One region of the Mucilaginibacter sp. 22184 genome, then DNA from elsewhere that is predicted to be linked to it. Evidence: riboswitches for the same ligand, from Rfam matches in the RefSeq annotation. Region 1 holds a riboswitch; each other region holds the start of a gene.
The links. A riboswitch is a leader RNA that binds a small molecule or an ion and turns the genes downstream of it on or off. The one in region 1 is predicted to bind S-adenosylmethionine.
Positions count from the first base shown of each region.

Region 2: another riboswitch for S-adenosylmethionine. It lies ahead of ACTJKG_RS05745 (TlpA family protein disulfide reductase); the one in region 1 lies ahead of ACTJKG_RS17805 (protein-disulfide reductase DsbD domain-containing protein).
Region 3: another riboswitch for S-adenosylmethionine. It lies ahead of metH (methionine synthase); the one in region 1 lies ahead of ACTJKG_RS17805 (protein-disulfide reductase DsbD domain-containing protein).

Region 1 is NZ_JBQEPI010000007.1:407,220-417,407, reverse strand. It holds gene ACTJKG_RS17815 (peroxiredoxin family protein) at 1-908, opposite strand, end outside; gene ACTJKG_RS17810 (peroxiredoxin family protein) at 941-2,260, opposite strand; SAM riboswitch class I at 2,485-2,596, opposite strand; gene ACTJKG_RS17805 (protein-disulfide reductase DsbD domain-containing protein) at 3,036-3,482, opposite strand; SAM riboswitch class I at 3,692-3,805, opposite strand; gene ACTJKG_RS17800 (family 2A encapsulin nanocompartment shell protein) at 4,016-4,936, shown strand; gene ACTJKG_RS17795 (family 2A encapsulin nanocompartment cargo protein cysteine desulfurase) at 4,920-6,842, shown strand; gene ACTJKG_RS17790 (serine acetyltransferase) at 6,852-7,667, shown strand; gene ACTJKG_RS17785 (cation:proton antiporter) at 7,682-8,950, shown strand; gene ACTJKG_RS17780 (SDR family NAD(P)-dependent oxidoreductase) at 8,963-9,859, opposite strand; gene ACTJKG_RS17775 (helix-turn-helix transcriptional regulator) at 9,771-10,133, opposite strand.
Region 2 is NZ_JBQEPI010000002.1:99,693-109,880, reverse strand. It holds gene ACTJKG_RS05750 (SusC/RagA family TonB-linked outer membrane protein) at 1-1,660, opposite strand, end outside; gene ACTJKG_RS05745 (TlpA family protein disulfide reductase) at 2,022-2,591, opposite strand; SAM riboswitch class I at 2,713-2,821, opposite strand; gene ACTJKG_RS05740 (GH92 family glycosyl hydrolase) at 3,382-5,670, shown strand; gene ACTJKG_RS05735 (LacI family DNA-binding transcriptional regulator) at 5,878-6,912, opposite strand; gene ACTJKG_RS05730 (inositol oxygenase family protein) at 7,186-8,067, shown strand; gene ACTJKG_RS05725 (sodium:solute symporter family transporter) at 8,213-9,901, shown strand; gene ACTJKG_RS05720 (hemin-degrading factor) at 10,018-10,188, opposite strand, start outside.
Region 3 is NZ_JBQEPI010000001.1:579,283-589,470, forward strand. It holds gene ACTJKG_RS02425 (response regulator transcription factor) at 1-100, opposite strand, end outside; gene ACTJKG_RS02430 (sensor histidine kinase) at 239-1,021, opposite strand; gene ACTJKG_RS02435 (hypothetical protein) at 997-1,632, opposite strand; gene ACTJKG_RS02440 (hypothetical protein) at 1,673-2,188, opposite strand; gene ACTJKG_RS02445 (hypothetical protein) at 2,585-3,142, opposite strand; gene metF (methylenetetrahydrofolate reductase [NAD(P)H]) at 3,229-4,185, opposite strand; gene metH (methionine synthase) at 4,389-8,078, opposite strand; SAM riboswitch class I at 8,241-8,351, opposite strand; gene ACTJKG_RS02460 (Bax inhibitor-1/YccA family protein) at 8,770-9,501, opposite strand.

The sequences.
Region 1 (10,188 bases):
TGATCGGTACAATTAGGGCACCAGGTACCAACTATCTCAATAATGGTAACCTTACCTTTGTATTTGGCATCGCTTAATGAAACCGGTTTTCCGGTAAGATCAGGAAATGTAAAATCAAGCTTTTTATAGCCTTCTTTTAAATAGGTTAATTTGTATGGGTCTGGTAACTCAGCCCGATCATCCTTTATGGCATCAAACTTGGTATTATCATAAATACCCTGTCCTATTTCGCCACTCAGGGTACCATCAGCATTGATCTTACCTTTATAAATTTTAGGGCTGGGGCCGGTAAAGCCGCTCAGCTCAAATTCATCTCCCTGTACGGTACCTTCCAGTTCGCGGCTATCGCCGGTTACCTGCATAATAACGCCCGTAAGCTTATTACCTGTTTGCTTCAATATAGCTACTTTATTAGGTACCTGGTCTTTTGAATAAACCTTCAACTCCCATTTACCGGTTAAATTAGCTGCCGGTGCAATGTCCTTTCCCGGCTCAACAAAACGATAGCTTTTACCATATTCGGCTGTAAACGGCAATGAATTCCCTCTGAAACCGGGTACCAGGCTACGGTATTCACCATTTAAGGTTCCGTCGTCTTCTACCTTGGCAACCAGGGCGGCATCATAGGTATTCATTTTGATAAATACCGAATCTTTACCAATCTGTTTAACATGGAAGTCATCACGACGCGTACCATTGAGTAGTGTAAATACAGCATGCTCCGCATCCTTGCCTTTCAATTCAAAATTGAAAGGAACTTTACTTTCGGCTACGGTAAATACACCACGCCATACGCCTTCCTTAATAAATTTCACCGGCGGGTTTTTATCTGCCGCGAATGCGGCACCACTAAACAACAAGCCTATAGTCAGGCATTTGAATGAGGTGATTAAATTGAGTGTTTTCATTTGATAAATAGTTAGTTATAGATCAATTAAGTTTATTTTCCTTGTTTTTCGGATGAATCAGCGATAGCCGCTGTTTCAGGTGCCGGTTCGGCTATCAGTTCATCTAGCAGCTTGTTGAATTTTTTCTCATAATCCTGGTGATATTTGCCGGTGATAGTTCCGGTATAGCCAGTATATATTTCCCTTACATCACCTTTTCTGTCGATAATTATTGTTGTTGGGAAGGCAATGAATTTGTTAAGAGCCGGGAGTTTTTGTGATACCAGTTTTTTATCGGCTAAACCTCCAAAGGCGATATCATAGTTAATGGCATACTTGTCCCGAAGCTTACCTAAAGTGTATTTGGCATAATCAAGGCTATCTTTCTGCTCAAATCCAATGGCTATAGCTTCTACACCGCGATTATGATTTTTGTTGAACCAGGGCGACAGGAAAACAGTCTGATCGGTACAGTTAGGGCACCATGTACCGATAATCTCTACAATCACCACCTTACCTTTGTATTTATTATCGCTCAGTGACACTTCTTTACCATCAATACCAGGGAAAGAAAAATCCAGCTTTTTATAACCTTCTTTTAAAAAAGTAAGCTTATATGGGTCAGGTAGCTCCACATCAGTTTTTTTAGCGGCATCAAACTTGAGGTTTTTATAGATGCCGAAACCTTCTTCGCCGCTGATAGAGCCATCCGCATTGATCTTACCTTTAATAATAAAGGGGCTCGGACCGGTAAAACCGCTTAGGGCAAACTCATCACCCTGTACGGTTCCTTCCAATTCGCGCGTGTCACCAACTACAGTCATCACCACGCCGGTGAGTTTGTTACCTTTTTGTTTTAATAGGGCGATAGATGCAGGGACGGCCTCTTTACTATAGGTTTTGATTTCCCATTTACCGGTCAGATCGGCCGTAGGTGCCACGTCTTTTCCTGGCTCAACAAATCGGTATGTTTTGCCGTACTCGGCTGTGAATGGCAAAGAGTTACCTCTGAAACCTGGTACCAGGCTGCGGTATTCACCACTTAAAGAGCCGTCGTCTTCAATTTTGGCAACCAGCGCGGCATCGTAGGTATTCATTTTGATATAAACCGAATCGACCCCAATAGACTTCACATGGAAATTATCTCTGCGAGAACCATTGATTAATGTAAAAACAGCATGCTCGGCATCTTTGCCTTTCAGCTCGAAATTAAAAGGCACCTTGGATTCGCTTACGGTGAATACACCGCGCCATTTTCCTTCTTTTATAAATTTCGGTTTAGGGTTTTCATGAGCTGACAACACGGTAACACCGCTAAGCAGCAAGCCGGCAGAAAGCAGCCTGGCTTTGGTCAGGTAGTTTGTGATTTTCATTTTTATAAGTTTTAGTTGTTAGTAATTGATAAATAGCGTGTTAAAAATTTGGCGCAAGTAATTCTCTCCCGCCCGGATGGGACGAGTTAAAAAACCGCAGCAAAATTTCAGGGAACTGCTCCTTTAAAACCAGAAGGCATACTGAACCAAACAACAACATCGCTTGATGTTTGCCGGTTGCGTGCGGAAATGCAGGTACTTAAATGTGTTCATGATTTTTAGTTAATTTATATTTCCAGAGCCTTATTGCTTCGGAAAAAAGTTTAGCACTTATTTCAATAATGAAAAGTTGCTATAAGATCATAGAGACTTCCTCTCCCTTATTCTTTATAAATCAACTAATTAATGGTGGGGTTAATTAGAATGCTGTAAAGGTAACAATAAATATTATAAATACAATTAAATCTATGGATTTAGTAGAATATTTTTATAAACAGTAGTTTCCATTAATTTCATACCTTGTAAGCAATCAACATCCTGGTCTGTACAGCACACGCCTGTTTTACCACCATAGCAAAGCAACGCACTTAGTACAGCCAGGATGTCGATCTTACATCAGATCAATTTCCGGGATAAACCACATGAGTTAACAATACGGGTGACAACAGAAAAGGGCGCCACCATTCTGTATGTGGATTTTAGTGATAAATTTCGATTTCATGGTATTTGCTTGTATAAGCCGAGGTAAAAGCAAGCGCTTATCTACCCGGCATCTTTATTAGTTTAACAGGTCAATTGGTGGCTAATGAGCTATTAAACTATATTATTAAATCTTTTACTTTACCGGAATACTGAATTCAACATCTTCGGGGGGTAAACACTGCTTATTGCTGCATACCATATAATTCAATGTACCATTAACCAATGCTTGCCCGTTTTTAAGTTTTACTTTTTGCTGAAATACAACCGACTGCTCAAAATATTGTACGTTCATACTAAACGACTTCTCATACTTGCTAACCGACTTAGGTTCTGAGGTATTACCGACAAGCGTGTAGTCACCGCTTTTGTCAAACCTGAACGAGGTTTTTATCGGCCCGCCATCAGCAACGTTTTGTGAATATATATGCCAGCCCTTATCAATAGTTGCTTTTATCAGCACAATGGCCTGTTCGTTGTCAATTTTCTTTGCCCCGTATGACCATTTTACAGGTGTCAGGATCTGGGTATAAGATGCTGTGCTAATGATGGAGATTAAAGCCGTAAGTATTAATTTTTTCATTCGGAGTTATATACTGATAATGTATTTTATTTGATCGCGTAACAGGTAAATAATCAGCGACAACAATACATATCTGCAAAGTGCGTAGTAGCCAAGGTTTTGTCGGTTTTCATATATAAACAGGTTCTATCTTTTTCAATTGTTTTTCATATTCAATAAAACTTACCCGAGAAAGAGCTGTGGAGATATTTGTATAAACAACCTGTAGCATCTTATCTTTCTCCCTTTACAGGAGCAGGAATTAGCACCTTTTACAATATAAAGAGTTGTACAGGTTGCCAAGACTTCATGGGGCCTTTCCCTCCGTCTTATCTGGATAAGTATTAAAGAACTGATGACACAAACATACAATAAAATCTATAATTCCTATAGATTTTATATATTTTTATTTCTTATCATTGCAACGCGGGTGCTAACAAATTGAAAAGCCCACTAAATCGCTCTTTAAAACTTTATTCATTATTATTGTAATACAGGTGCTAATAATTCAAAAGCCCTCAAAATCAATCTTTAAAAACATTTATTCATTCAAAATGCCCGATCAAAAACCAAAACAAACAGCCCTTGGCGATGTAGCCGCCAGGCAGTTGGCCATTGCCACCCGTACCGTTCCGCAATTATCAACCATCACCCCGCGTTGGTTAACACATTTATTAAACTGGATCCCTGTTGAATCAGGCGTTTACCGGTTAAATAAAGTTGTTGACGCCAATAATGTGGAAGTGGATTGCTCTAACCGCGACGAGCGTGAGCTTCCATCAACCTATGTTGATTATGAGGAAAACCCGAGAGAATACAACCTGAGCGCGGTAAATACCGTATTGGATGTGCACACCAGGGTATCTGACCTCTACAGCAAACCTTATAATCAGATAAGTGAGCAATTGCGCCTTACTATTGAGATTGTTAAAGAACGCCAGGAAAGTGAACTGATCAACAACAAAGAATATGGTTTACTAAGCAGCATAGCCCCATCCCAAAAAATCAAGACAAGACTAGGCCCTCCTACTCCTGATGATCTGGACGAACTGATAACCAAAGTTTGGAAAGAACCGGGATTTTTCCTGCTGCATCCATTAGCCATAGCCGCTTTTGGCCGTGAATGTACACGCCGCGGTGTACCGCCGCCTACCGTTTCTTTATTTGGATCTCAATTTATTACCTGGAGAGGCATACCGCTTATTCCATCTGATAAACTACCTATCGTTAATAACAAGTCAAAAATCATCCTTTTACGTACAGGCGAAAGTCGCCAGGGTGTGGTAGGCCTGTTCCAGCCAGGTTTGCCGGGTGAACAATCACCGGGATTATCTGTACGGTTTATGGGCATTAATAATAAAGCTATTGCCTCATACCTGGTATCGCTTTATTGCTCATTAGCTGTTTTGGTTGATGATGCTATAGCTGTTTTGGAAGATGTTGATTTAGGCAACTATTATGAGTACAAATATTAATCCGGACAACCTGCCCAACTTACAGGAGCTGGAGCAACTGGCCAACCAGTTCTTTAAAGCCGGACCTAGTGGGATTGTAAATCAATTCCCCGTTCAACAAGCTGCTGAAGCTTTTCAGTTACCCGGCAACATACCTGATACAGGTTTATTTAATCCTGGGAATGTGAATGCCCCGGCCAGTTCAATTCCGTCAAGTACAATTGGAGGTAGCGGTGTTTCGCCATCGGCCATTAACCAGGGTAATGCAATTAATCTTAAAGATCCGCAAACCAGTTTCGCTGATCCTAATCTGAACGCACATTCTAATTCTTCGGCACCCGCTCAGCATAGCCCGATTAACGCATTTGGAGGGCAGTTACCTTCACAACCTAATTTAGGCTATGACTCTTACCTGGTGAAAACTGATCTTATACCGGATGTAGTTTTAAAGCAAAACTTCCAGGTTGAGCAACTTTCATCTGCTCCCGAAAACCTGCTCCACTTACCCTATCAGCAAGATCAGGCTTTTGAAGTTGAATTGAACAAGATATTAAGTAATATCCATACATCTGGCCCTTCAAACGCTTTACCATTTACCGGAGAACCTGCTGCTACTGAAATTCCGTTTTATTTTCTATCGAATAATCATGGATTGCCTGCAGTAAAGTCAGACCAGGAAAAAATTAAACAGGCCGGTATCAGTAATATTATTAGTCCGCCGTTTGATGTAAATATCATCCGGCGCGATTTCCCGATATTACAGGAGCAAGTAAATGGCAAACCCCTTGTATGGCTTGACAACGCGGCTACTACCCAAAAGCCAAAACAAGTAATTGATCGCATTAGCTATTTTTACGAGCACGAAAATTCAAATATCCATCGTGCAGCACATGAACTCGCGGCAAGGGCAACCGATGCTTATGAAGGGGCACGTCAAAAAGTGCAAACCTTTCTGAATGCTGCTTCCATAAACGAGATCATTTTTGTACGTGGCGCAACTGAAGCCATTAACCTGGTAGCCAAAAGCTGGGGTGAGCAAAACCTGACAGCAGGTGATGAGATTATCGTAAGCCACCTGGAACACCATGCCAACATTGTTCCATGGCAACAACTGGCCGCCAAAAAGGGTTTAAAAATAAAGGTTATACCTGTTGATGACGACGGACAAATCATACTTGATGAGTATGTAAAATTACTCGGGCCTAAAACAAAACTGGTTTCATTTACTCAGGTATCCAATGCTTTAGGCACAGTTACTCCGGCAGCGCAAATTGTTCATCTGGCGCATTTGGCAGGAGCTAAAGTATTGGTTGATGGCGCTCAGTCGGTATCGCACATGCCGGTTAATGTACAAGCATTAAATGCCGATTGGTTTGTCTTTTCAGGACACAAGGTATTCGGGCCAACTGGTATCGGTGTGATTTATGGTAAAGAAGATCTGTTAAACCAAACCCAACCCTGGCAGGGTGGCGGTAACATGATCAAAGATGTTACTTTTGAGTATACCCAATATCATGATGCACCCAGCCGGTTTGAGGCCGGAACAGGTAACATCGCTGATGCCGTTGGTCTTGGTGCCGCTATTGATTATGTAAGCAGACTGGGTATGCCTGCCATTGCTCAATATGAGCATTACCTGCTTGTTTATGCAACGCAATTACTAAAAGAGGTGAAAGGCTTGCGACTGATAGGCACCGCGGCAGATAAAGCCAGCGTTCTGTCATTTGTACTGGATGGCTATAAAACCGAAGAGGTTGGCGCGGCGCTTAACCAACAAGGAATTGCCGTAAGATCAGGGCATCACTGTGCCCAGCCTATCCTTAGGCGGTTTGGTGTGGAAAGCACCGTAAGACCTTCACTGGCTTTCTATAATACCTGCGCCGAAATTGATTTACTGGTAAACACGCTTCATCATCTTAAACGGTAATGCACAAGTATGAAAGAGGATAAACTCGACAGCTTTATACAATTGCTTTATCAAACCCATAAAGCCGAATGGGAGGCTACACCAAAGATCAGACAGTGCGTTGGATGGCTGTCTGATCTCTTTGAATTTTTGTTTCCCAATAATCACGCGAACAAATTATCCATATATGGTGGCCATCTGAAAAAGAACCAGATAGATCTTGAAAACATACTGCTAAGCTATCTCGATCCAAAGGATATTAATATTGAAGAAGCTGTGATTGCATTCTATGATTCATTGAATGAAATTTATCAGAATCTTCGGCTCGATGCATCCATGATCTATGAAAAAGATCCGGCGGCTACCAGTGTACATGAGGTGATTGTTTCCTATCCGGGCTTTTATGCTATTGCCGTATATCGTATAGCACATCAGCTTACCCTGCTCGCCATTCCTATTTTACCAAGAATATTATCTGAGCACGCGCATGGCAAAACCGGTGTGGATATTCATCCTAAAGCTCAAATTGCTGTACCCTTTTGTATCGATCACGGTACCGGCATAGTTATAGGTGCAACCAGTATTATTGGTAAATACGTTACCATCTATCAAGGGGTAACGTTGGGCGCAGCGCAGGTAAGTAAAGAACTATCCGAAACCAAGCGGCATCCTACCGTGGAGGATAATGTGGTCATTTATGCCCGCAGTACCATTTTAGGTGGTCGTACCGTGATTGGTCATCATAGTATAATTGGAGGCAGTGTATTTTTAACCAAAAGCGTTCAACCCTTTTCACATGTTTTTAATACCCACCAATTAAGAATTGAGGTAAAGGAAAACTTGTAATAATTTTTTCAACTATGGTTTCTAAACTCAGTTCATCAGAGATAATACATTACCTGCTTATTCTTTTAGTTATCCTGATACCGGCAAGATTATTGGGCGAACTATGCCGCAGGTATAAATTGCCAGCTATTATTGGTGAGATCTTCGCTGGTATTATTGTTGGCCCTACGCTGCTGGGGTTATTATTCCCTGATCTTTTTAAAGGCATCTTCCTATCCACTCCGCATGCTTTTCAGGCATTTGACGGTATTGCCAATATTGGCATTATTTTACTCATGTTTATTGCCGGCTTTGAGGTAGATCTGAAACAGATAAGGCAGAATGGTAAACAAGCCATCAGTATAAGTCTTACAGGCATTATATTCCCTTTTGCTATTGGTTTTGCAGCCGTATGGTTTCTGTATCAAAGTCATTTTGCCAATGGCTTTAACAATCAATTAGTCACTTCGTTATTTTTTGGAACCGCGCTCTCTATAACCGCACTTTCGGTGATCACCAAGATATTACTTGACCTCGACATTCTTAATACACGCATAGGCAATATCGTATTAACAGCTGCCATGGTTGATGATTTTCTGGGCTGGATCTTATTCTCGGTTATTATTCAGCTGATGAATGTTGGCAAAGGTGAGGCCTCCTTTTGGGCGGTGAGTATAGTTATCCTTTATGCAGTTTTCATGTTAACGGGTGGGCGCTGGCTTATCCACAAGCTAATGTCTTTTGCGGGCAAAGGAGAAAAGCCCGGCAGGGTGCTTACCATGGCCGTTTGCCTTTGCTTGATCAGCGCTTGCATTACCGAAGGGCTTGGCGTACGCGGTATATTTGGAGCCTTTTTGGTTGGTGTGGGTATTAATGATTCTGCATATTTTACAGAGAAACACAAACATGTGCTGCATCAATTCACTATCAATGTATTAGCACCGTTGTTTTTTGCTTCGGTTGGGTTAAGATTGAATTTCATAGCCAATTTTAATCTCGAAATTGTGCTGATCATCCTGGTTATAGCCTGCCTTGCAAAACTCATAGGCGCCGGAATAGGCAGCGCTATGAGCGGCATGACCAAAAACGAATCAATAGCTGTTGCCTTTGGAATGAACGCGAGAGGTTCGCAGGAGATTGTTTTAGGATTACTGGCCCTGCAGGCAAAGATCATAAGTGAGCCTGTATTTGAAGGGCTGGTGGTAATGACTGTAGGCACCATGATCATATCGGGCCCGATTATGAAACATTATTTTTTGAAAGAACAAAAATTGCAGTTAGAAACTAAAACTATCCCTGTATAAGAGGGGCTTATTTTAATACAGATCAACAGGAAATCTTGATGTGCTGATTAAAAATAGATCAGATTGCAACTGCCCATTGATTTCTACCCTGAGAATTGCTGTCGGGCCAAAACCAACATTTTCCTCATCACTTATGAATAAGGAGGTAAACACATGGTTGCAAAACTCATCAAGTGATGCGCCATGATTTAAACCCGGGCCCGCAAGAGATGTATGTACTGCGGGCGGAATCAATTCGGCAACCCGGCATCTGGTAGCAGATAGAGCGTGCCGCAAGGTAATCGTATAATGATGTAAAGCCGCTTTACAGGTACTGTAAACCGGCGCGAAAGCCTGCGGTATATATGCCCCGCCCGAAGTAACATTAACAATCAACGCATCTTTTCCGTTATTTAATATTAAGGGAGTAAGCAAGAGGTTCAGATGGATGGGACCGGAAAGTAAAATATCAATCTCTTGCTGTCTCTCGTCCCATCCCGCAGTATCGGCGGCCAAAGCAATCCTGCGCTGGATACCCGCGTTGTTTACCAAAATATTTAATCCTGGTAAAACCTGGTTAACATGCTCTGCCAGTTCTTCTCTATTCTGTGCATTGCCTATATCGCTTCTATAAGTAAGCAAACCTGGCAGTTCTATAGCGGTAGCTTCCAGTTTTGCTGCATTTCTACCGGTAATCATTACTTTACAACCTGCCGCCATCAAACGTGCCGCAAGCCCTTTTCCAATGCCGTCACTTCCTCCAGTGATCAGCACTTCTGCGTTTGTTAAATCCATCGTAACTCTTTTTACAAAATTGGAGATAACGAAACCTACAAAATGGTCATGATTTAAGTAAATGATTTTTCCGGTATTCTTTTGGCGAAACTCCATTAAAACGCCGAAACCATTTGGTGAATTGAGATGGCTCAAAATCCAGTGTTAAAGCAATATTCCGAATAGTATAGGTCTTATCAGCCAATAATTGCCTCGCTATCTTTACTATCCGTGCCTGGTAAATGCCGCAAGGCGATACCCCGGTTGCATCCTTTATCGTGTTACTTAAATGAATAGGATGTACATGCAACAAATCGGCAAATTGTTCAATTTCCAACATTTCGGTTGCCCGGTGATGAATAAGATCATCCAAATGTTGGTCAACCATTAGTGTAAACGCTTCCGTAAGTTGCTGTGGACGATCGGCCATAATTCCAAATTTATTAATTAATCCCAATATGCTGCATCTCAATGGATGGTGGTTT
Region 2 (10,188 bases), on a different contig from region 1:
TTACCCGGATGTTACCACCGATCAACGCGTCGATCGAGAAATCATCGTTTAATTTTTTGGTGTATTGCAACCTGCCTTCGGTATTGGTTTCGGTAACGTCATAAGCATCTTCTTCGTACGAGCCGAATGGTGTACCATTGGTGCCATAAGCTATCCTGATCTTACGGCGATCATTATAATAATCGGTACCGGTACGGAAATTAGCCGACAGGCCATCAATGATTTTATAATTCAACTCCGCGCTACCAATAAAACGGTTGCGGGTTTGGCTCACGGTATTTTCATAAGCCTGGAAGTATGGGTTGCTATAATAGCTGTTGTTCCAGTTAAACGTATTGCCATTGGCATCGCGGTAGTTTTTTAGCTGGCTGATATCAACCTGACGGCCAAACCAGGTAAACTGCAGCATGGTACTGGTAGCACGTTTACCGCCCGAGCCCGGTAAATTATCGGCATCGTCTTTAATATAGTTGGCAATGGTAGTTAAGGTTAATTTAGGCGTAATTTTATAGGTAGCATTCAATATAAATGAATTGCGGCCCTGCTCTGTATTGGGAATTACGCCGGTTTGGTGCAGGTTGTTATAGCCTAAACGGAAATCATATTTATCGCCCGAGCCGGAAAGTGAAACGCCATTGTTGAGCGTAACACCTGTTCTGAAAAAATTCTTTACGTTATCGGGATGCGCCACAAACGGAACCGGAACGCCATTGGAGTTAAACTGCGGTATAAGCTGGCCATTTAACGCGGGTCCCCAGCTTTCGTCAACACCATCATTAACACCGCCGCCTTTACCATCCACATAGCTGAATTTACCGTTTGAACCTTGTCCGTATTCGTTTTGATATTTAGGCAGGCCCAATAAGCTCGAAAATGAAGTATTGGAGTTGATGTTAACACCAAGGCCTTTGGCGCCTTTACCGGTTTTGGTTTTGATGAGGATAACACCAGCCCCAGCGCGTGAACCATAAAGCGCGGCCGCATTAGGGCCTTTTAATACCGAAATGGATTCAATATCCTCGGAGTTGATGTCTGAAATAGGATTGGCAAAATCCCTTGAACCGCCTACACCCAATTGCTGGGTATTATCAACCGGTAAACCATCAACCACAAACAATGGCTGATTATAGCCTGCAATAGAAGTTTCGCCACGGATAATGATACGTGACGATCCCATATCGCCCTGGCTGTTGGTTACATTTACACCTGCTATTTTACCACTCAGCGCATTCACCAGGTTGGTTTCTTTGGCCTCAGATATATCTTTTGATTTAAGACCCTGTACGGCATAACCGAGCGTCTTTTTATCTTTAGATATATTGAGAGCGGTAACCACAACCTCGTTCAGGGCGTTGGCTTGCTCCTCCAGTATAATGTGGAGTGATGCATCAGCCCCGGTAACAGGTATTTCTTTGGTAGTAAAACCAATATAAGTTATCCGTAGCACATCATTTACTTTGGCGTTGAGGCTAAACCGGCCATCACTGGCGGTTTGTACACCGTTGGTGGTTCCTTTAACAGAAACACTCACGCCGGGCAGGGGCAGCCCGTCTGACTTGGCGGTTACCACCCCGCTTATTTTAACAGATTGCGCCGCAACCGTTTGGATGAAAATAAAAGGCAACAGTATTGCCAGTAGTAGTTTGTAATTTTTAAACATGGTAATGGATTGTGAATGTTAATGATACCATACAGTACCGGGAATGATCAAAGGTTTTACTTACCCGCCAATTGGGCGGTTATATCATTCCGTTAAACTGTAAAAGTTTTGATTGTTGGGTTGTGTTGCGTTGATTGAGATAAAAGCCTGACCGACCCGAGCAACGCTGTGTTTTAACAGCAGCAACACATGTTTTGCATAGATGACATAGGGGTAGAAGAAGGTATTAAAGTGTAAATGTTCAAAACAATAGCGTTGTTTAAGGTTATGTAATTTGTTTTCATGCGCGTTGTGATAATCAGTTAAATCGATATAGCAGTTACGGTGACAACATAAAGCGACACCTGCCCGGTTATTTATTTTAGTTTACAGAGGCGGTTTTATTGTTCACCAAAGCGTCCACCACTTTTACCATCGAAGCAAACTCCTGCGTATCATACAGGCGGGTGAGGTAAACAATGCGTCCATCACGATCGATCACCACATTGCGGGTAACACCACTCTTTTTATTGGCGAATTTTCCAAAAATATTCGCCCCCGGATCAAGCGCCAGGTTGTAGGTGATCTTCATATCGTGGTGAAATTTCTGCACTTTTTGCAGAGGTTCATCGCGGTCGACACCGATTAATACCAGTCCCTGGTCTTTGTAGGTTTCCCAGATGTCTTTTTGCAGATGTGGCATTTCCTGGCGGCATACGCTGCACCAGCTGGCGGTAAATTGCAGTATAACTACTTTGCCGCGTAATTGCTTTAAAGTTGTTTTGGTACCATCGGTAAGTACCAGTTCAAAATCATCAGGGGCCTGTTCGCCAACTTTAACCAGGTAACCGCGGTCGATATTGGCCGAGTCAATAGCTTGGGCCGATTGTGCCCGGGCAGCAATACCGGTAAACAGGAAAAGATAAACTATGAGTAAAAATTTGTTGTTCATTTGAATATATTAAATAGGGCCCTCTATAATTAAGCAGGCGGTAAAAAATAACTTTTTCAATTAAACAGAAAGGATGGAAGGGGGATATCGAAACAGGCTATAGCTGTATTGTGTGGACGTATCATTATCTTTTCTGCAATTTTTGCAGATAGGAATTAGCACCTTTATAACAATCTGTACAGGTTGCTAAGACATCACAGGGCCTTTCCCTCAGTCTTTCTGGATAATTAAAAAATGAAATAAAGAACGATTTCGACTGCAAACATATAAATAATTCTACTAATTCCATAGACTTTATATTAAATTGATAATTTTCGCTTATTTCTTACAATCTGGTGGCAAATGGGAGGAGGTAAGAAATAAACTCACCAAGCGTCATTGCGAGCGCAGCGTGGCAATCCCTAACTATACAGAGCGGCTCTGCCAATTGGGGATTGCCACGCTGCGCTCGCAATGACGCGTTTTTTATGAGCATTGAATACCAATTACCCGCCACTTTTTAAAGTTTTCAAAACCACCAAAAAAACAGGTTGAAATTTGTTAAATGGGAATTTTTTTAATCGGTTTCAAGCTCTTTTCACGCTGTTTTCGCCTGAAAAAATATTAAAATTCAAGGTTTAAAAAGTTTTTGAAGAGGGGCATGCAATAAAACATGATCATCATCAAACAAAAGATCAGGAAAACGATTAAGTAAATATTTCGAGAATTTTTAAGCAATGTGATCTTAAAAATGAGAGATTTGTTTTCGGTCTGTGATCAGATCATTCACCAATTATACTTTCTGCTAACTATGCAATTAAAACGTAGCATTTACCTGTTAGGCTTACTAGTTTTTGTTTACGCGGATAACTTCGCCCAAACCACAACCCCTAAAAAGCAACTGGATGAGGTTGATTATGTTGATCCTATAATAGGGACTTCTTTAAAAGGTTTCGCCAGGGATTTCGAGGCGGGCAATGGTGGTGGCGGTACTATGCCCTGTGTAAACGTACCATTTGCCATGACCAATTTTGTGGCTCAAAGCCGCGAAAACAAAATGAGCTACATGGTTTACCACTATGAGGATAGCAAGGTTATCGGGTTCACGGCAACTCATCAGCCCACCGTTTGGATGGGCGATTACGGCTATGTTTCGGTGATGCCGCAAGTAGGTAAATTGCGTGTTTTGCCGAAAGAACGGGCGCTTACCTATAGCCATACCGAGGAAGTTGCCAAACCGTATTACTATTCGGTAAAGCTAAAGGCGACCGGCACAGACAAGATCAAAGCCGAAATAGCGGGTGCCAATACCTCTGGCATGTTCCGGTTCACCTTCCCCAAGGCCGATCAGGCGCATATCATTATACAAGGTATCAACCTGAACCCCGAGCTTAAAGATTGGGCCAATGACTATACCGTGCGACTGAAAAAGCTGAAGGGTTACGTACATGTAGATACCGTAAATAACGAAATAACAGGCTATAACCCCGACAGGCAATCGGCCCAGTTAGGTCCTGAGCTGAAGAATTTTAAAGGGTATTTTGTGATCAAATTCAACAAGCAGATCAAAAAATACGGCACCTGGGATAAACAGGTGATCAACAAAGGCAGTCATGAGCAGTACGGTACCCGCATGGGCGCATTCATATCCTTCCGTACTAAGGCCAACGATGAGGTAAGAGTTGTAGTAGCCACCTCATTTATCAGTATTGATCAGGCACGCGAAAACCTTAAAAAAGAGATCCCTGATTGGGACTTTGACCGGGTAGTGAAAAACACGCGCGACCAATGGCAGCAGGCTTTAAAAGTAATACAACTAAGCGGGGTAAGCAAAGATCAGCGGACGATTTTCTATACCGCATTATTTCATACCATGCTGTTTCCGAGGCAGTTTTCGGAGTATGGTAAATATTACAGCGCCTTTGATGATAAAGTGCATCATGGTATATCCTATAACGATTATTCCTTGTGGGATACCTTCAGAGCGCTGCACCCGCTGCTAACGCTTACCCAACCGCAACGGGTAGACGGCATAGTGCAATCGCTGCTACAGATGTACCAGGAGGGAGGTTGGATGCCGATGTGGCCAAATCCAACCTATACCAATATTATGATTGGTACCCACGGTGATGCTGTTGTGGCCGATGCTTATGTAAAAGGTTTCCGAGGATTTGATACCAAACTGGCTTATGAAGCCCTCCACAAAGACTCATACGATGCCCCCGATGGTGATACCCATAAACGCTGGGGCGATCGTGACCTGTGGACGAGCTTTGAAGCCCGCGGCGGCCTCACCAATTATCATAAATTGGGATATGTACCGGTGGATAAGACAAGGGAATCAGTTTCACGTACCATTGAGTATTCTATCGATGATTATGCCGTGGCCCAGGTGGCTAAAGGTTTGGGTAAAGATGACGACTATAAACAGCTGATGACCTGGAGCAAAAACTACGAGAATGTGTACAATAAAGCAACGGGCTTTATGGCCCCGCGTAACTCCGACGGGCATTTTTCGGTCAAGCCTGACTCGGGCTTTACCGAAGGTACCAAGTGGACCTATACCTTCGGCGCTATGCATGATATACCGGGGATGATCAAAATGATGGGTGGCGAAAAGGCTTTTGCCAATAAGCTGAGCCAGAATTTCAGCGGTGGGCATTATCGTGCCGATAACGAGCCCGGGCACCATTACCTGTACCTGTTTAATTACTGTGGTATGCCCTGGAGAACACAGGAACTGGTACGCGAGCACACCTCATCACAAAACTTCAGGAATGCGGCTATCGGTATCAACGGAAATGACGACTGCGGACAGACATCAGCCTGGTATATTTTCAACGTGATGGGCTTTTACCCGGTAGCACCCGCATCGGGAGTTTACAGTATTGGCGCGCCGCAATTCCCGTATATGGTTTTGAATCTGCAGCACAATAAAAAGCTGATCATCAAGGCTACGGGGCTTTCGGCTAAAAATAAATATGTAAAAGAAGTAAGCTTCAACGGTACGCCAATAAAGGATTATACCATTTCGCACAAACAGATCATCGAGGGCGGTACACTGGCCTTTACCATGACCGATAAACCGCAAAAACTATAAAATAGCATATGTTGGATTGAACTCAAATTTCCTTAAAAAGTGGGTTTACACTATTTTGGGTGTATTTTTATTTAACTAATTGATAATCAAATAGTTAAATTGATTTTTGTCCTGAAAAGTGTAAACCCATGTAAACCCACTTTTAATCAAATTACGCCTGTTGAATGTGCTTACTTAACGTGTGTTTGCTGCGGGCAGTATTTGTGGTTAGTCGCCCGCCCGCGTAGAATCCCTGACCACTAGTTTAGATGGCAACGTGATATTTTCCTTTTCCAGCTGTATAGGCTTGCCTGCCAGATGACCAAACAGAAGCTCGGCTGCTTTGCGGCCCATATCGTATGCCGGTTGTAAAACCGTGGTAAGCGGCGGGTTCAATATGGCCGCAGTGATCTGGTTGGTAAAACAAACCACTTTGATATCGTTAGGGATGTTTAGCTTCAGTTCCTCACAGGCCAGGTAGGTGGTTGTGGCCAGATGTTCAACCGTAGCGATGATGCCATCGGGTTTTATTTTGTCGATGTGCTCTTTTAAAAAGGCAATGTTTTCCTGGTTATATTTATTGGAGCAGCTGATGATATTTTGCTCTTTGTGTTTCACCTGATGTTCGGTCAGTGCCTTTTTGTAACCACCTTCACGAGCCTGTAAAATAGAGGGATAGCCCTCAATGGTAACCAGCGAAATGTTTTTGCAACCCTGTTCAAGCAGGTGCTTGGTGGCCATATAGGCGCTGTTAAAATCGTCGGTTTTGATCTTGGCGGTAGGGATATCCTCACAAACCCGGTCAAAAAATACAATAGGCACACCGGCCTGCTGCAATTCCTGTATATGACGGATCTCCTTGGTATTGCTGGCAACCGACATGATCACCCCATCTACGCGACCACTGCTCAGGTCGGCAAACATTTGTGCTTCGCGCTCATAGCTGTCGTGGGTTAAATAGATGAGTGCGTGGTATTTTTCCTGCCCTACAATGCTCTCGATACCGTTAATAGCCTGGCTAAAAAAGCTGTCGGCAATTTCGGGAATAATAATGGCAATGGTATTGCTTGACCGTTTCCGGAGACTGCTGGCGTAAGGGTTAGGTACATAGTGCAGTAGTTTCGCGGTTTCTATAACCCTTTGTTTGGTTTCTTCGCCAATGTCATGACTATCCCGCAAGGCCTTTGATATAGTTGCAATAGACACATTTAACACTTTTGCCAGTGTTTTCATGTTTACTTTGTTGCTTTTTGCTTCGGCCATAGGGGTACAGATTTTTTCCGGATTTTAACTAACTGTTAAGCGATTTTTATCGCTAAACTAAAAAAAAGTTTAGCAAGGTAATAAAAATAGCGTTTAAAATATGTAGGCATAAGATAGCTGTCATTTGTACGGTTTAAGTAAACGTTTAAGCAAATAAATACGCCATTTTTGATAAATCTGATTTTAAAAATGGACAAATTTGTATAACACAGCTATAAAAACCAGCTATAAAGGATTGTTTACCAATTATATTTCCTTTTAAATTATAACATCATGAGCAAGATAATCGAAACACCGCAGCAAGGTCCGTTGAATTCTATTGAAGAGTGGGAAGATGATATATTAGCCCGTTACCCCGATGCTAATTCCATAGCTGCCGGCAGGGATACACAAGCATATCGTGACTACGAAGCTACTACAAAAGATAGTGTAAGGGAGTTTTATCGTTTACAGCACATCAACCAAACCTATGATTTTGTATTGCAAAAAAAACAGCAATACTTGTCGTTTGACAAACAGGAAATGACCGTTTGGGAAGCCTTTGATTTTTTAAATCAACTGGTTGACGATTCAGACCCGGATACCGACCTGGATCAGTTACAGCATTTATTGCAAACATCAGAAGCTATCCGTGCCGATGGCCGACCTGATTGGATGGTACTCACCGGCTTATTCCATGACCTGGGTAAGGTTTTGTGCCTGTTTGGCGAACCGCAATGGGCCGTAGTGGGTGATAGCTACCCGGTAGGCTGCGCTTTTTCTGACAAGATCGTTTACTCAGAGTATTTTGACCTGAACCCCGATCATCACGATCCGCGTTACAATACCAAATATGGTGTTTATGAGCCCAATTGCGGTTTAGAGAACGTACACATGACCTGGGGACATGATGAGTATATTTATCACATCATGAAGCCTTACTTGCCCGAGCAGGCTTTGTACATGCTGCGTTACCACTCGTTTTACCCACAGCACCGGGAAAATGCCTACAGCCATTTAATGACCCCACATGATCACCAGTTATTTAAATCTGTTGATCTGTTTAATCCATATGATCTTTACTCCAAGAGTCCGGTTCCACCGGATTGGAAAAAATTGCGCCCGTACTATGAAGATCTGGTTGCCAAATATTTACCGGCAACACTGAAATTCTAACAGGGTTTCCTACAAATACCCCATTAGCATAACCGCTGGTGACATTATATCACCGGCGGTTATGTCAATTCATTTTATTTCATAGATTTGAAAAATTGAACCGGCCAAAAAATACCGGCCTAAATATCCTATTGCAAAAAAACTCATGCTGAAACACATTTCTACGGCCGATCTGTTGGTCTTTTTCTTCTATTTTGTCATAGTTGCCAGTTACGGGTACTACATTTATAATCGTCGTAAAAAAGAAACCAATAATAGCTCACATAGCTTTTTCCTGGCCGAAGGATCGCTCACCTGGTGGGCTATTGGTGCCTCTATCATTGCCTCCAATATTTCGGCAGAGCAGTTTATAGGCATGAGCGGTGATGGTTTTTTTGCCGGGATAGCCGTAGCCGTATATGAATGGGTGGGTGCAGCGGCCCTGATCATTGTAGCGGTGTTTTTTATGCCGGTGTATATCAAAAACAAGATATTTACCATGCCGCAGTTTTTGCAGGACAGGTATAATGGCGGTGTAGCGCTGGTGATGTCGATATTCTGGCTGCTTTTATATGTTTTTATCAACCTCACAGCTATATTATACCTGGGCGCGTTGGCCATTAATGGTTTGCTTGGTGGTGAGTATTTTCACCAGGTTATGATTGGTTTGGCCATATTTGGGGTTATCATTGCGCTGGGTGGCATGCAGGTGGTAGGTTATACCGATGTTATACAGGTAGGGGTGCTTATAGTGGGTGGTTTGGCTATCACTTATCTATCCTTAACCATCGTGAGCGAAAAATTTGGCTTTGGCACCAACGTGCTTACCGGCTTTAACCTGTTATTGAAAAACGCGCCCGATCATTTTCACCTGATATTCAAAAAGCCATCTGCAGGCGCTTCAACAGAAACTATCACCAAGTACCTGATCTTACCCGGTTTTGCCATGTATATTTCGGGGCAGTGGATCAGCAATTTAAATTACTGGGGATGTAACCAATACATCACTCAAAGAGCCCTGGGTGCCAATATTACTACCGCGCGTACAGGTATCTTATTTGCCAGTTTATTGAAAATATTGATGCCGGTAATTGTGATGCTGCCAGGTATTGTGGCCTTTGTACTATATAAAAATGGTCATTTGCCGCAGTTAGCCGGGGGTAAGGATGGAGCTTATTCTGCCATGTTATCCTTTTTGCCGTCGGGTTTAAAAGGTTTATCCCTGGCCGTTTTAACGGCTGCTATAGTGGCATCACTGGCTGGTAAGGTAAACAGTATAGCTACCATCTTCACGCTGGATATCTATAAAAAATACATCAAGAAAGACGCCAGCGAACGCCGCATGGTGTGGACAGGCAGAGCGGCCATCTTAATGAGTTTGCTTATAGCCGTTATGTTTACCTGGAACGACGTTTTGGGCATCAGCGGTGAGGGCGGATATACCTTTGTTCAGAAATACTCGGCCTTTGTAAGTCCCGGAGTATTAGCTACTTTTCTGCTGGGTATGTTTTGGAAAAGAACCACTGCTATGGCGGCTATTGTCGGGATATTGGTAGGTATTACTTCTTCTATATTTTTTAACAGTTTTGCAGTTGAGTGGTTTGGACCTGAAACGATATTTTACTCCGCATTTCACAACGCAAAAGGCGTTTATGAGATCCCATTCTTTATTTCACTGAGTTGGTCGTTCCTGATCACTTGTTTGGTGATGATCGTCATCAGCTTAAAAGGACATGTGGTTAATGCTAAAGCTATTGTTATCGAAAGATCGATGTTTAAGCTAAAGCCATCATCTGTTATGCTGATAGCGGTGATATTGATATTGTTATCAGCTATTTATATCAGGTTCTGGTAGATTTTAGTTCATGGAGTTATAGTCCATAGATAATAGTTCATGGTTCATGGTTTTTTGCATGTAGATTAACACAGGGTGTTTTTCCATGATCTATGAACCATGAACCATGATCTATTTTAGCCTTTGCTTGTATTATTTACCAGGTCTCTCCATTCAGTCAGCTCAGGAATACCAGGTTTGCGTTTGCCAAACATTTGCAGTATCATTTCGCCATCGGCATCATATAATTCAATAGAATTTACATCGCCGTCTGTTGATGGTTTGATCACATGCCATGCTTCGGCTAT
Region 3 (10,188 bases), on a different contig from region 1:
CTAATATCAGGTCAAAATCTTCACAATCTTCTAACGTTGCTTTTAATCCGTTCCTGAAAATTTTATGATCATCAATAATGCCTAATTTTATCGTACTCATTGTATAACAAATAGTTGGCTATAAAGATAGTAAATAGTATCAAGTAGCCAGTGTCAAGTATCGTGATTATTCGCGGTTAAATATAGCACATCTTATGATCAAAGTCGTGATACCTGATACTAACTACTTGATAATGAATTATGCTATTTTTAATCTAATAGTAGTAAATGTACCCGCCGATGGCTTGCTTATAATATTAATTTCGCCGTTGATGAGTTGTACCCGGCTTTCCAGGTTCTTAATACCGAACCCTTGTTTTACTTCATTCAATTTAAATCCCACTCCGTTATCTTTAAATTCCATCACCATAAAATCACCCTCCTGTTTTACCGAGAGATGAATAATAGTAGCATCAGCGTGCTTGATAGCATTGCCAAAAAGCTCCTGCGCTATGCGGTATAGCGCCAGCTCAATTTCATGGGGAAAACGCTGGTCGCTTATTTTTTTTTCAAACCTTACTTTAATACGTGTAGCCTGCTCTACTTTATTACCCAGAGCTTCCAAAGCTATCAGGAAACCGTAATCGGTAAGCACCGGGGGTAAAACGTTGTGGATAATGTTGCGTATTTCCTGGATACTCTCGTCAATTAGTCTTCGGGTATCAGCCAGCAGGGGCTGGGAGCTTTGGCTGATGCAGTTTTTATCCAGCCGGTGCATATTGAGCTTAATGGCCGACAGAACTTGCCCCACACTATCATGCAAATCTTCGGCAAGGCGCTTGCGTTCGCTCTCTTGTGTTTCAAAAACAGCGTTCATCAAATCGCCTTGCCGCTGATCATGCAGCGTACGTAATTCTTTCTGATTCTTCAGCATTTTACGCTGGTAAATGATCACAAAGAAAAACAGGCAAGTAATTAATATAACAACCACCAAAGTCCCGATAATTAATACCGGGATCAGGTTGTTTCCTGTGGCTTGCAAAATAATCCTACTGAAAATAATATATTGGAAATAATGTTAGTTATGCTGTTAATGATATAATAATTGGGCCGATCTTCAAGCGGTATTTGTGTAAATATCATGAAAAGAAAGATATTAACAGCATAATATATCAGAACCCCCGCATTTATCCAGAAAAGCCCTTGCTTTTCAATATCAACAAATTTTTCAGGATTAAGTAGCTGATAAAAATAAGTCAATGATAAAAAGATAAGTAAAATACCCATAGCTGTTTTTGAAACAGAAGGATATTCCTGCAAATTCAAACTATGATATAATGCTATAATTAAGGTAACTGCAGAAAGCGTTATAGTGATCTTTTTTAAAACCGGCTTTGTGAAAAGCTTATAATAGATAACTGTAAAAAACGAAACCGTGACTATAATATTAATATGAATAGACGGCATGTTGTTCTTGACATGGAACCAATGAGGCAAGATCCACATAATTGGATCAAAAAGCGATTCAACAAGAAAAAAGGCTGCGGCTATTTTTAATACTTTATCAAGATGTCTATAATTATAAATAGCCGTAACTACAGGGAAAAAACCTGATATTGTAGAAATAATGACCAATGTAACATCGATAGCCATACCTTAGGGTTATAGAATATTTATCAAAGTTTTTAAATAATCAACCGCCTGTTAGCTTGTTTTTAGGACAACCCGTTGAGCCTGGGCAAGGATATGAATCATCACCTAAGGAGTTATCGTCCATAGAGTCTAATAATTTAAATGTCTTCACATTGGTTGAATATGTCGTAGACATAACGGTCTCACCTTTCATATCGCCAGGCAGCATATCTTCACCATCTTCGGTAACACCTGATATTACAAAACGCATATCGCCATCGGCATTGGCAATGGTTTTGATAAAAAAGTTACCAATGGCTACAAAAAACTTTTGAAAACCACTTAGCTGTTGCCTGTTGGCGTAATAAATACGGATAGCCAAGCAACCTGGCTGAGCAAGGATCTTGTTGACAATCACCTGTCCAAAAAGCTGGGAAATAGCTGCGCCTTTGGGGCTGCGGTGCCTGTGATTGGCAGTAAACCTCGCGGCACTATCAAGGCTTATAACGGCGCCTTCGTTACCAGTGATAACACCTCTTGCCTGTTGTGTTTCTGTTGTTGTAGTTGTTGTTTCCATGATTTTAATTAATAGGGTTTGGGATTAGTGGTTAAAACTAACATTAATTAGTAATTAATTCAACAAATCCGAACCGGGACGTAAAACTTATCCCAGCATTAACAATCACGTAATAAACTCATAAACAGCAAATAACAAGCTTCAATTGATTCCAGGGAAGTATAAGATCACGTAATTTTACGTATCAAAAACTGTAATATTACGCGGCGCATAAAATGCTATTATTATGCCATATAAAGCCTTTATGCTAAAGGTCTGTATAATTGACGCAAATAGTTATTAACAATAATTAACAAGCAGATATTGCCGGCATTAAATTTATTATTTAGGTTTATAACAACTATAAACTGATCTTATAAATAAGGGCGAAGCCTTAATGCGCTGCCCTTTTACATTTTAAAACAATCGTAATATATAGGAAAACTCGTACACAATAAAAACAATCACCAATACGGCATGAAATGCCCGATTGTTTACTTTTATAGCCACCATGCACAGCACAAAGTGAGTAACGTTACGGATGGGGTATTCAATGCCGTAATGATGCAGGTAGGTGTTGCCTTTGATCAGGGTATCAATAATATCAAGTAAATAGCTAAAACCCAATATGCCGAAGATCCATTTTCGGCGGGAGTAAAAATAATCTTCATAATCTTTATAATCATTCAGGTCATCGGGATATAGTAAAGCGCAAACACTATAGTATACTACGATGTAAATAATTACAAAAAGGTATTCGGCAAAAAGCCAGTGTTTAATATCGTGCAGATTATACTCCCACCACCAAAAATGGAGCAGTAAGATAAACAGGTAAAACGACCATAGGGAATGTACCCAATAGGGTTTACTGCGCCCAGGATGCTGAATTTGCTTGGCAGCTCCCCGGAGCAGGTGCGTAATACTCAAACCCAGTATAATACCAATGGCAGACTTGATATGGCTGAAAATATCCATAGGCAACTGTTATGGAGAATAATAAAACTAAAAATATAAATTTTTAGTCAGCATTTTAGCTCCAAAACATTTAGAATAGCTAATTACTAAAATATAGCCTCGGCTATGCGTTTGGTTGGCCCGGCGTTGCTCATGGTATAAAAATGCAATACGGGCACACCAAATTTCACCAGCTCTTTACATTGGTTTATCATCCACTCAATCCCCATATCTTTTACATCTTTTTCTGATTTACATCCGTGAATAGCATCACACAAATCCTCTGGCATATCAATATGAAAAGTTTTGGCTAAACCTGTTAATTGTTTTGAAGTGGTGATAGGTTTCAACCCTGGTATAATAGGTACCGTGATGCCGTTGGCCCGGCAATTGTTCACAAAATCAAAATATTTCTGATTATCAAAAAACATCTGGGTAACAATAAAGCTGGCACCCATATCTACCTTTTGTTTCAGGTATTTAAAGTCTGTTTTTAGGTTTGGGGCTTCAAAATGTTTTTCGGGATAACCGGCCACCCCAATACAGAAATTGGTTTTGGCGATATTATCATAATCTTCATGCAAATAAACACCATTGTTCATGTTCACTACCTGCTGTAGCAGATCGGTAGCATAAGCATGCCCGTTGGGTGTAGGCACAAACGATGAATCGCTGCTGCGGGCATCGCCACGCAATACCAGTACATTCTCGATACCCAAAAACTCCAACTCGATCAGGGCGTTCTCCGTTTCATCACGGGTAAAACCACCACAAAGCAAATGCGGAACGGTATCTACCTTATACCGGTTCATGATAGCCGCGCAGATGGCAATAGTGCCGGGGCGTTTGCGATAGCTTAATTTCTCCAACAAACCATTGGGGTGCTGCTTATAAATATAGTCCTCGCGCAGCGAGGTCACATCAATAAATGGCGGCTTAAACTCCATTAACGGATCAATAGCGTTATATATGCCCTGTATGCTTTGTCCCTTTAGTGGTGGAATTAGCTCAAAAGAGAAAAGTGTTTTGCCTGCTGCATTAGCTATATGTTCGGTTATTTTCATGGTTCGGGTTGCGGGGCTCGGGTTGCGTTTTTATCATTCCGTCATTGCGAGATTTTTATTCTTCCGTCATTGCGAGCGTAGCGTGGCAATCCCTAACTATACAAAGCGACTCTGCTTATTGGGGATTGCCACGCTACGCTCGCAATGACGTCTATTTGTGTTTATTTCTTCGCAATGACACGTGTGTTTTGTTTTTATTTAATTCAATAGTTAATATTCGGACTAAGCCAGCGTTCAACCGTTTCGAGATCCATGTTCTTACGGGTAGCATAATCCTCCACCTGATCTTTACTGATCTTACCCAGGCCAAAATACCTGGCCTGCGGATGCGCGAAGTAGAAGCCGCTTACCGATGCAGCCGGCATCATGGCCAAACTTTCGGTGAGATGCATGTGGGCGTTATCCTCAGCCTTGAGCAGATCAAACAAGGTGGTTTTCTCGGTATGATCCGGACAGGCCGGATAGCCCGGCGCCGGGCGGATACCTTGATATTCTTCCTTGATCAGGTCTTCGTTACTTAACTGTTCGCCTTTTGAATAGCCCCAGTGCTCTTTACGCACCAGCTCATGCATTTTTTCGGCAAAGGCTTCGGCCAAACGATCGGCCAATGCTTTGGCCATAATGCTGTTATAATCGTCATGGTCACGCTCAAATTCTGCTACCAGTTCATCGCAGCCCAAACCCGTTGTTACAGCAAAGCCCCCCATGTAATCGGGCACTCCACTTTCTTTCGGCGCAATAAAATCCGACAGGGCATAATATGGGTCACCTTTCATTTTTTCGGTTTGCTGCCGCAGGGTATGTATGCGGGTTAACAGTTGCGTTCGGCTTTCATCAGTGTATAATTCTATATCATCACCCACACTATTGGCTGGCCAAAATCCTATCACGCCACAGGCTTTTAACAGTTTCTGATCCACAATTCTTTTCAGTAATTCCTGTGCATCATCATAAAGCTTTTTAGCTTCATCGCCTATAAATTTATCGGCAAATATTTTGGGGTAACTGCCGCGGAGTTCCCAGGTATGGAAAAACGGTGTCCAGTCGATATAGGGCACCAACTCTTCCAGTGGGTACGATTCAAATACTTTGGTGCCGGTAAACGTTGGTTTTATAGCCACATCGCCATCCAGACTGATCTGGAATTTTGACTTACGGGCATCATCTATAGTCACAAAACGCTTGTCTGATTTTTTGTTCAGATGCGCTTCACGGGCCTTAGCATACTCGTCTTTTATACTTTGGATGTAAGCATCGCGGTTATCCTTACTCATTAAATTACTGCACATCGTCACGCTTCGCGATGCGTCGATTCCATGAATTACCGGACCGGAATAGTTCGGGTCGATCTTCACGGCAGCATGGATGCGCGATGTGGTTGCGCCGCCAACAATTAACGGAATAGTAAAGCCGTTTCGCTCCATTTCCTTGGCAAAATGCACCATTTCGTCAAGCGAAGGAGTGATCAGTCCGCTCAAGCCAATAATGTCCACATTCTGAGCTTTGGCTTCTTCAATAATTTTTTGCGCAGGCACCATCACGCCCAGGTCAATGATCTCGAAGTTATTACAGGCCAAAACTACACCTACTATATTTTTACCAATATCATGCACATCACCTTTCACGGTAGCCATTAATATTTTACCGGCATTGGCCCGGCTACCGCTTGAATCTTCACCGGCGGCAATAACCCTTTGTTTTTCGAGCTCGATAAAAGGCAGCAGATAGGCCACCGCCTTTTTCATTACCCGGGCCGATTTTACTACCTGTGGCAAAAACATTTTACCGGCTCCAAACAGGTCGCCCACGATGTTCATCCCGTCCATAAGCGGGCCTTCTATTACTTCCAGCGGTTTGCTGTATGCCAAACGGGCCTCTTCCACATCATCATCCAGGTATTCGATGATGCCTTTTACCAAGGCATGTGAAAGACGTTCCTGAACAGTACCTTTGCGCCATTCTTCGTCACGCACTACCTCTTTGCCTTTACTTTTGATGGTATCGGCATATTCTACCAGGCGTTCAGTGGCATCCTCACGGCGGTTCAGCAGCACATCTTCAACCAGCTCTAATAAGGTCTTATCAATTTCCTGGTACACTTCCAGCATACCGGCATTTACAATACCCATATCCATACCTGCACGGATGGCATGGTATAAAAATGCAGAGTGCATCGCCTCGCGCACTACATTATTGCCCCTGAACGAGAAGGAGATATTACTTACCCCACCACTTACTTTGGCATACGGCAGATTTTGTTTTATCCAGCGGGTAGCTTCAATAAAGTCGACGGCGTAGTTATTGTGCTCTTCCAGACCGGTGGCTACGGTTAATATATTGGGATCGAATATGATGTCCTGAGGAGGAAAACCAACTTCATTCACCAGGATATCATAGGAACGTTTACATATCTCGATACGGCGCTGCAGCGAATCGGCCTGACCGGTTTCGTCAAAAGCCATTACTACCGTAGCAGCTCCATAGCTTAATATTTTACGGGCATGTTCTTTGAACTTTTCTTCACCTTCTTTCAGCGAGATGGAATTTACGATGCCCTTGCCCTGGATGCATTTTAATCCCGCTTCAATGACTGTCCATTTTGAGGAGTCGATCATGATGGGCAGTTTGGCAATATCCGGTTCAGAAGCTACCAGGTTCAGGAACTTCACCATCACTGCTTCCGAATCGATCATACCTTCATCCATATTGATATCGATCACCTGGGCGCCGCCTTCTACCTGCTGCAGAGCCACAGCGAGGGCTGCTTCATAATCTTCGGCCAGGATCAGTTTCGAGAATTTGGGCGATCCGGTAATGTTGGTACGCTCACCCACGTTCACAAAAATGCTTTCGGGGGTGATGGTAACAGCTTCCAATCCGCTCAAGCGCAGGTTCGGATCGACCGTAGGAACTATCCTTGGCAAATATTTAGCGGCTTTTTCGGCAATACATTTAATGTGCTCAGGTGTAGTACCGCAACATCCACCCACAATGTTTACCAGGCCCGCTTTTATAAAATCATCCAGCTGATGAGCGGTTTCGTGCGCGGTTTCATCATATTGGCCAAACTCGTTAGGCAAACCCGCGTTAGGATAAGCTGATATAAATACATCGGCTTTTTCGGAAAGCTCGGCCAGGTGAGGCCGCATTTCTTTAGCACCCAAAGCACAGTTTAAACCTACCGAAAGCAGGTTAGCATGCCGTACCGAGTTCCAGAAAGCCTCCACAGTTTGACCCGACAGGGTACGCCCCGAAGCATCGGTAATAGTACCTGAGATCATAATAGGCAGATGTTTACCCGATTCATTTGCATACCTGTTGATAGCAAATAAAGCAGCCTTGGCGTTCAGGGTATCAAATATGGTTTCAACGAGCAACAGATCGCTGCCGCCATCAACCAGGCCACGTACCTGGTCATAATAAGCTTCGGCCAGGTCATCAAATGTTACGGCGCGATATCCCGGATCATTTACATCTGGGGACAGCGATGCGGTACGGTTGGTTGGCCCAACAGCACCTGCCACAAAACGAGGTTTAGCCGGATTTTTGGCGGTATATTCTTCGGCAACTTCTCGGGCCAGGCGTGCACCTTCATAGCTCAGCTCATATGCCAGTTCCTCCAGCTTATAATCGGCCAGGGAAATTATTTGTGTGCTGAAGGTATTCGTTTCAATAATATCGGCGCCGGCATCCAGGTATTCGGCATGTATAGCCTTGATAATATCAGGGCGAGTAATGTTCAGCAGGTCGTTATTGCCCTGCAAATCGGTCGTGTGATCTTTAAAACGCTCCCCACGAAAATCCTGCTCGGATAATTGGTACCGTTGTATCATGGTACCCATTGCCCCGTCAATTACCAGTATGCGTTTCTCTAGTTCTTTTTTAATATCCATGTTGGTATCAAATAGCTAGTATCAAGTATCAAGGACCGAAAACCCGGCGCCTGATGGTAGTATAGCAGGAATAAAGGCAGAAACTGTCTTGCTACCTGATACTAGCTACTTGATACTAAAAAATACAGCTTATCTCGAAAAGTCGGGTATATGACTGACTTTCGCTTATCTTTCCCAACATGTTGTGTATTGTTGAGTAGAATGTAGCACCTTGTATGGTACAGGTTGCTAAGACATCGCAGGGTCTAATCCCTCCGCCTTTCTCTATAAGCAATGCAAAGGTGCACAATAAAGCTTTAATATGCAATAGTTTTACCTCCTCCAATGGTGTACTTTATACGTGTTTACAATTGCATGAATATTTAGCATGAGGTATAGAGGAGTTATGCTACTAAAATCCCGCCATTACGTGTCCGGGAAAACTTTTTAAACCTTAAATTTTAACATTTTTTAATCAAAAACGAAGTAAAAACGCTTGTTTTTTGATCACTTTAACAAAGTTTTAACGCTGTTTTAACACTTTTTAACAAAATTTTTGCCCGTTTTGGAAAGTTTAAAAAGTATTAAATGATTGACCATAAAAGAGCGAAATACCGAACGGTCGGTTTTGTGCTTATCTGGACTTTAACTAAACAGCCCGGTTCTTTTTGCAAAGAACCGGGCTGTTGTATAAAAATATGTTTTCTGGCTATTATCTTCTTCTGCCGAATAAGCGCAGGATCATCAGGAAAAGATTGATGAAATCCAGATATAAAGTTAAGCCACCCATCAATGCCATTTTTGAAGCCGATGCATCACCGTATTCCAAACCTGCGCCAATACGTTTTAGTTTCTGTACGTCATAAGCGGTTAAACCTACAAATACAGCTACACCTACGTAGCTAATGATATAATCTAAGCCACTGCTGTGCATAAACATATTCAATAAAGATGCTACGATAATACCAATCAGTCCCATCATCAGGATTGGGCCATATTTGGTCAAATCGGTATTTGTTGTATAACCGGCGATGGCCATTACACCAAATACTACCGATGTAGTGATAAACACACCTAAAACCGAGCCTGCCGTAAAAACCAACAGTATATAGCTTAAGCTAATACCCATTATTGCCGAAAAAGCAATAAACAAGAACGCTAAAACCCCGTAGGATAACCGGTTAAAGCCAAAAGAGATGATTAACACGAATGCAAGCGGTGCAAACATCGTAATAGTACCTAAACCTGTATTACGACCAGTGACAGGATCGATAAGCATATTAAGCAGGGCCTGATTCTGAGAAAATAAGAATGCACAGACTGCCGAAAGGCCCAATGCCACAAACATCCATAAAAACACATTGGCTATGAATTTACGTGATGCATCCGTTTCGTTTAATTGTATTACGTTTTTATAAACGTATTCAGGATCTTTAGTTTCCATTTTTTTATTAAAATAAATTAATATACGAATTTACGAATAAAATGTGAATATCGTGTGAAGGGGTTTGGGTAGGGTGATAGCATATGATTGACTGGCGTATACCCGCTCTTGGCCGCGGGAGGGCCTTTACTTTGTAGCCACAAAGTAACCAAAGGGCTTTCAGCAGATAGGCTTCTTTGCGCTCAGGGCTTTTGCCCGGCAAACAAGGCAGAACCACGGGCTGCAATTATTTTGCCCTATTTCATTCGCTCGTTTCCCTGCGCTTCAGCAAAAACTAGCTATGCCCCAGCAACCGCACAGTCCACCATTGTTCTGCCCGCTTTCGCCCGAAGCTTATCTGCTGACGGGGAAGGAAAAGGTTGTTTTAATCAATAATTCAATAACTCAGTAATTCAATAATTAAAAAGGCCTATCTGCTGACGGGGAAGAAGACACGGCTGGGTTATGCATTTCTTATAAATATTCCCTCGTTTTCAAATAATCCTGATTTTTTTTAAAAAAAATCTAAAAAGCTGTATATCAGAAATAAAAACTTCAACATACTACCAATTAACAGGCCATTTAAGTCATAAAACGATCGTTTTTAGCCCTTTTGGACTCATCATTTTAAGACGAAAACATAATAATTTATCTTATAGATGTAACCCACAATGTTTTTATGCTGCGAGCAAAGCTTTCAACCAGCTA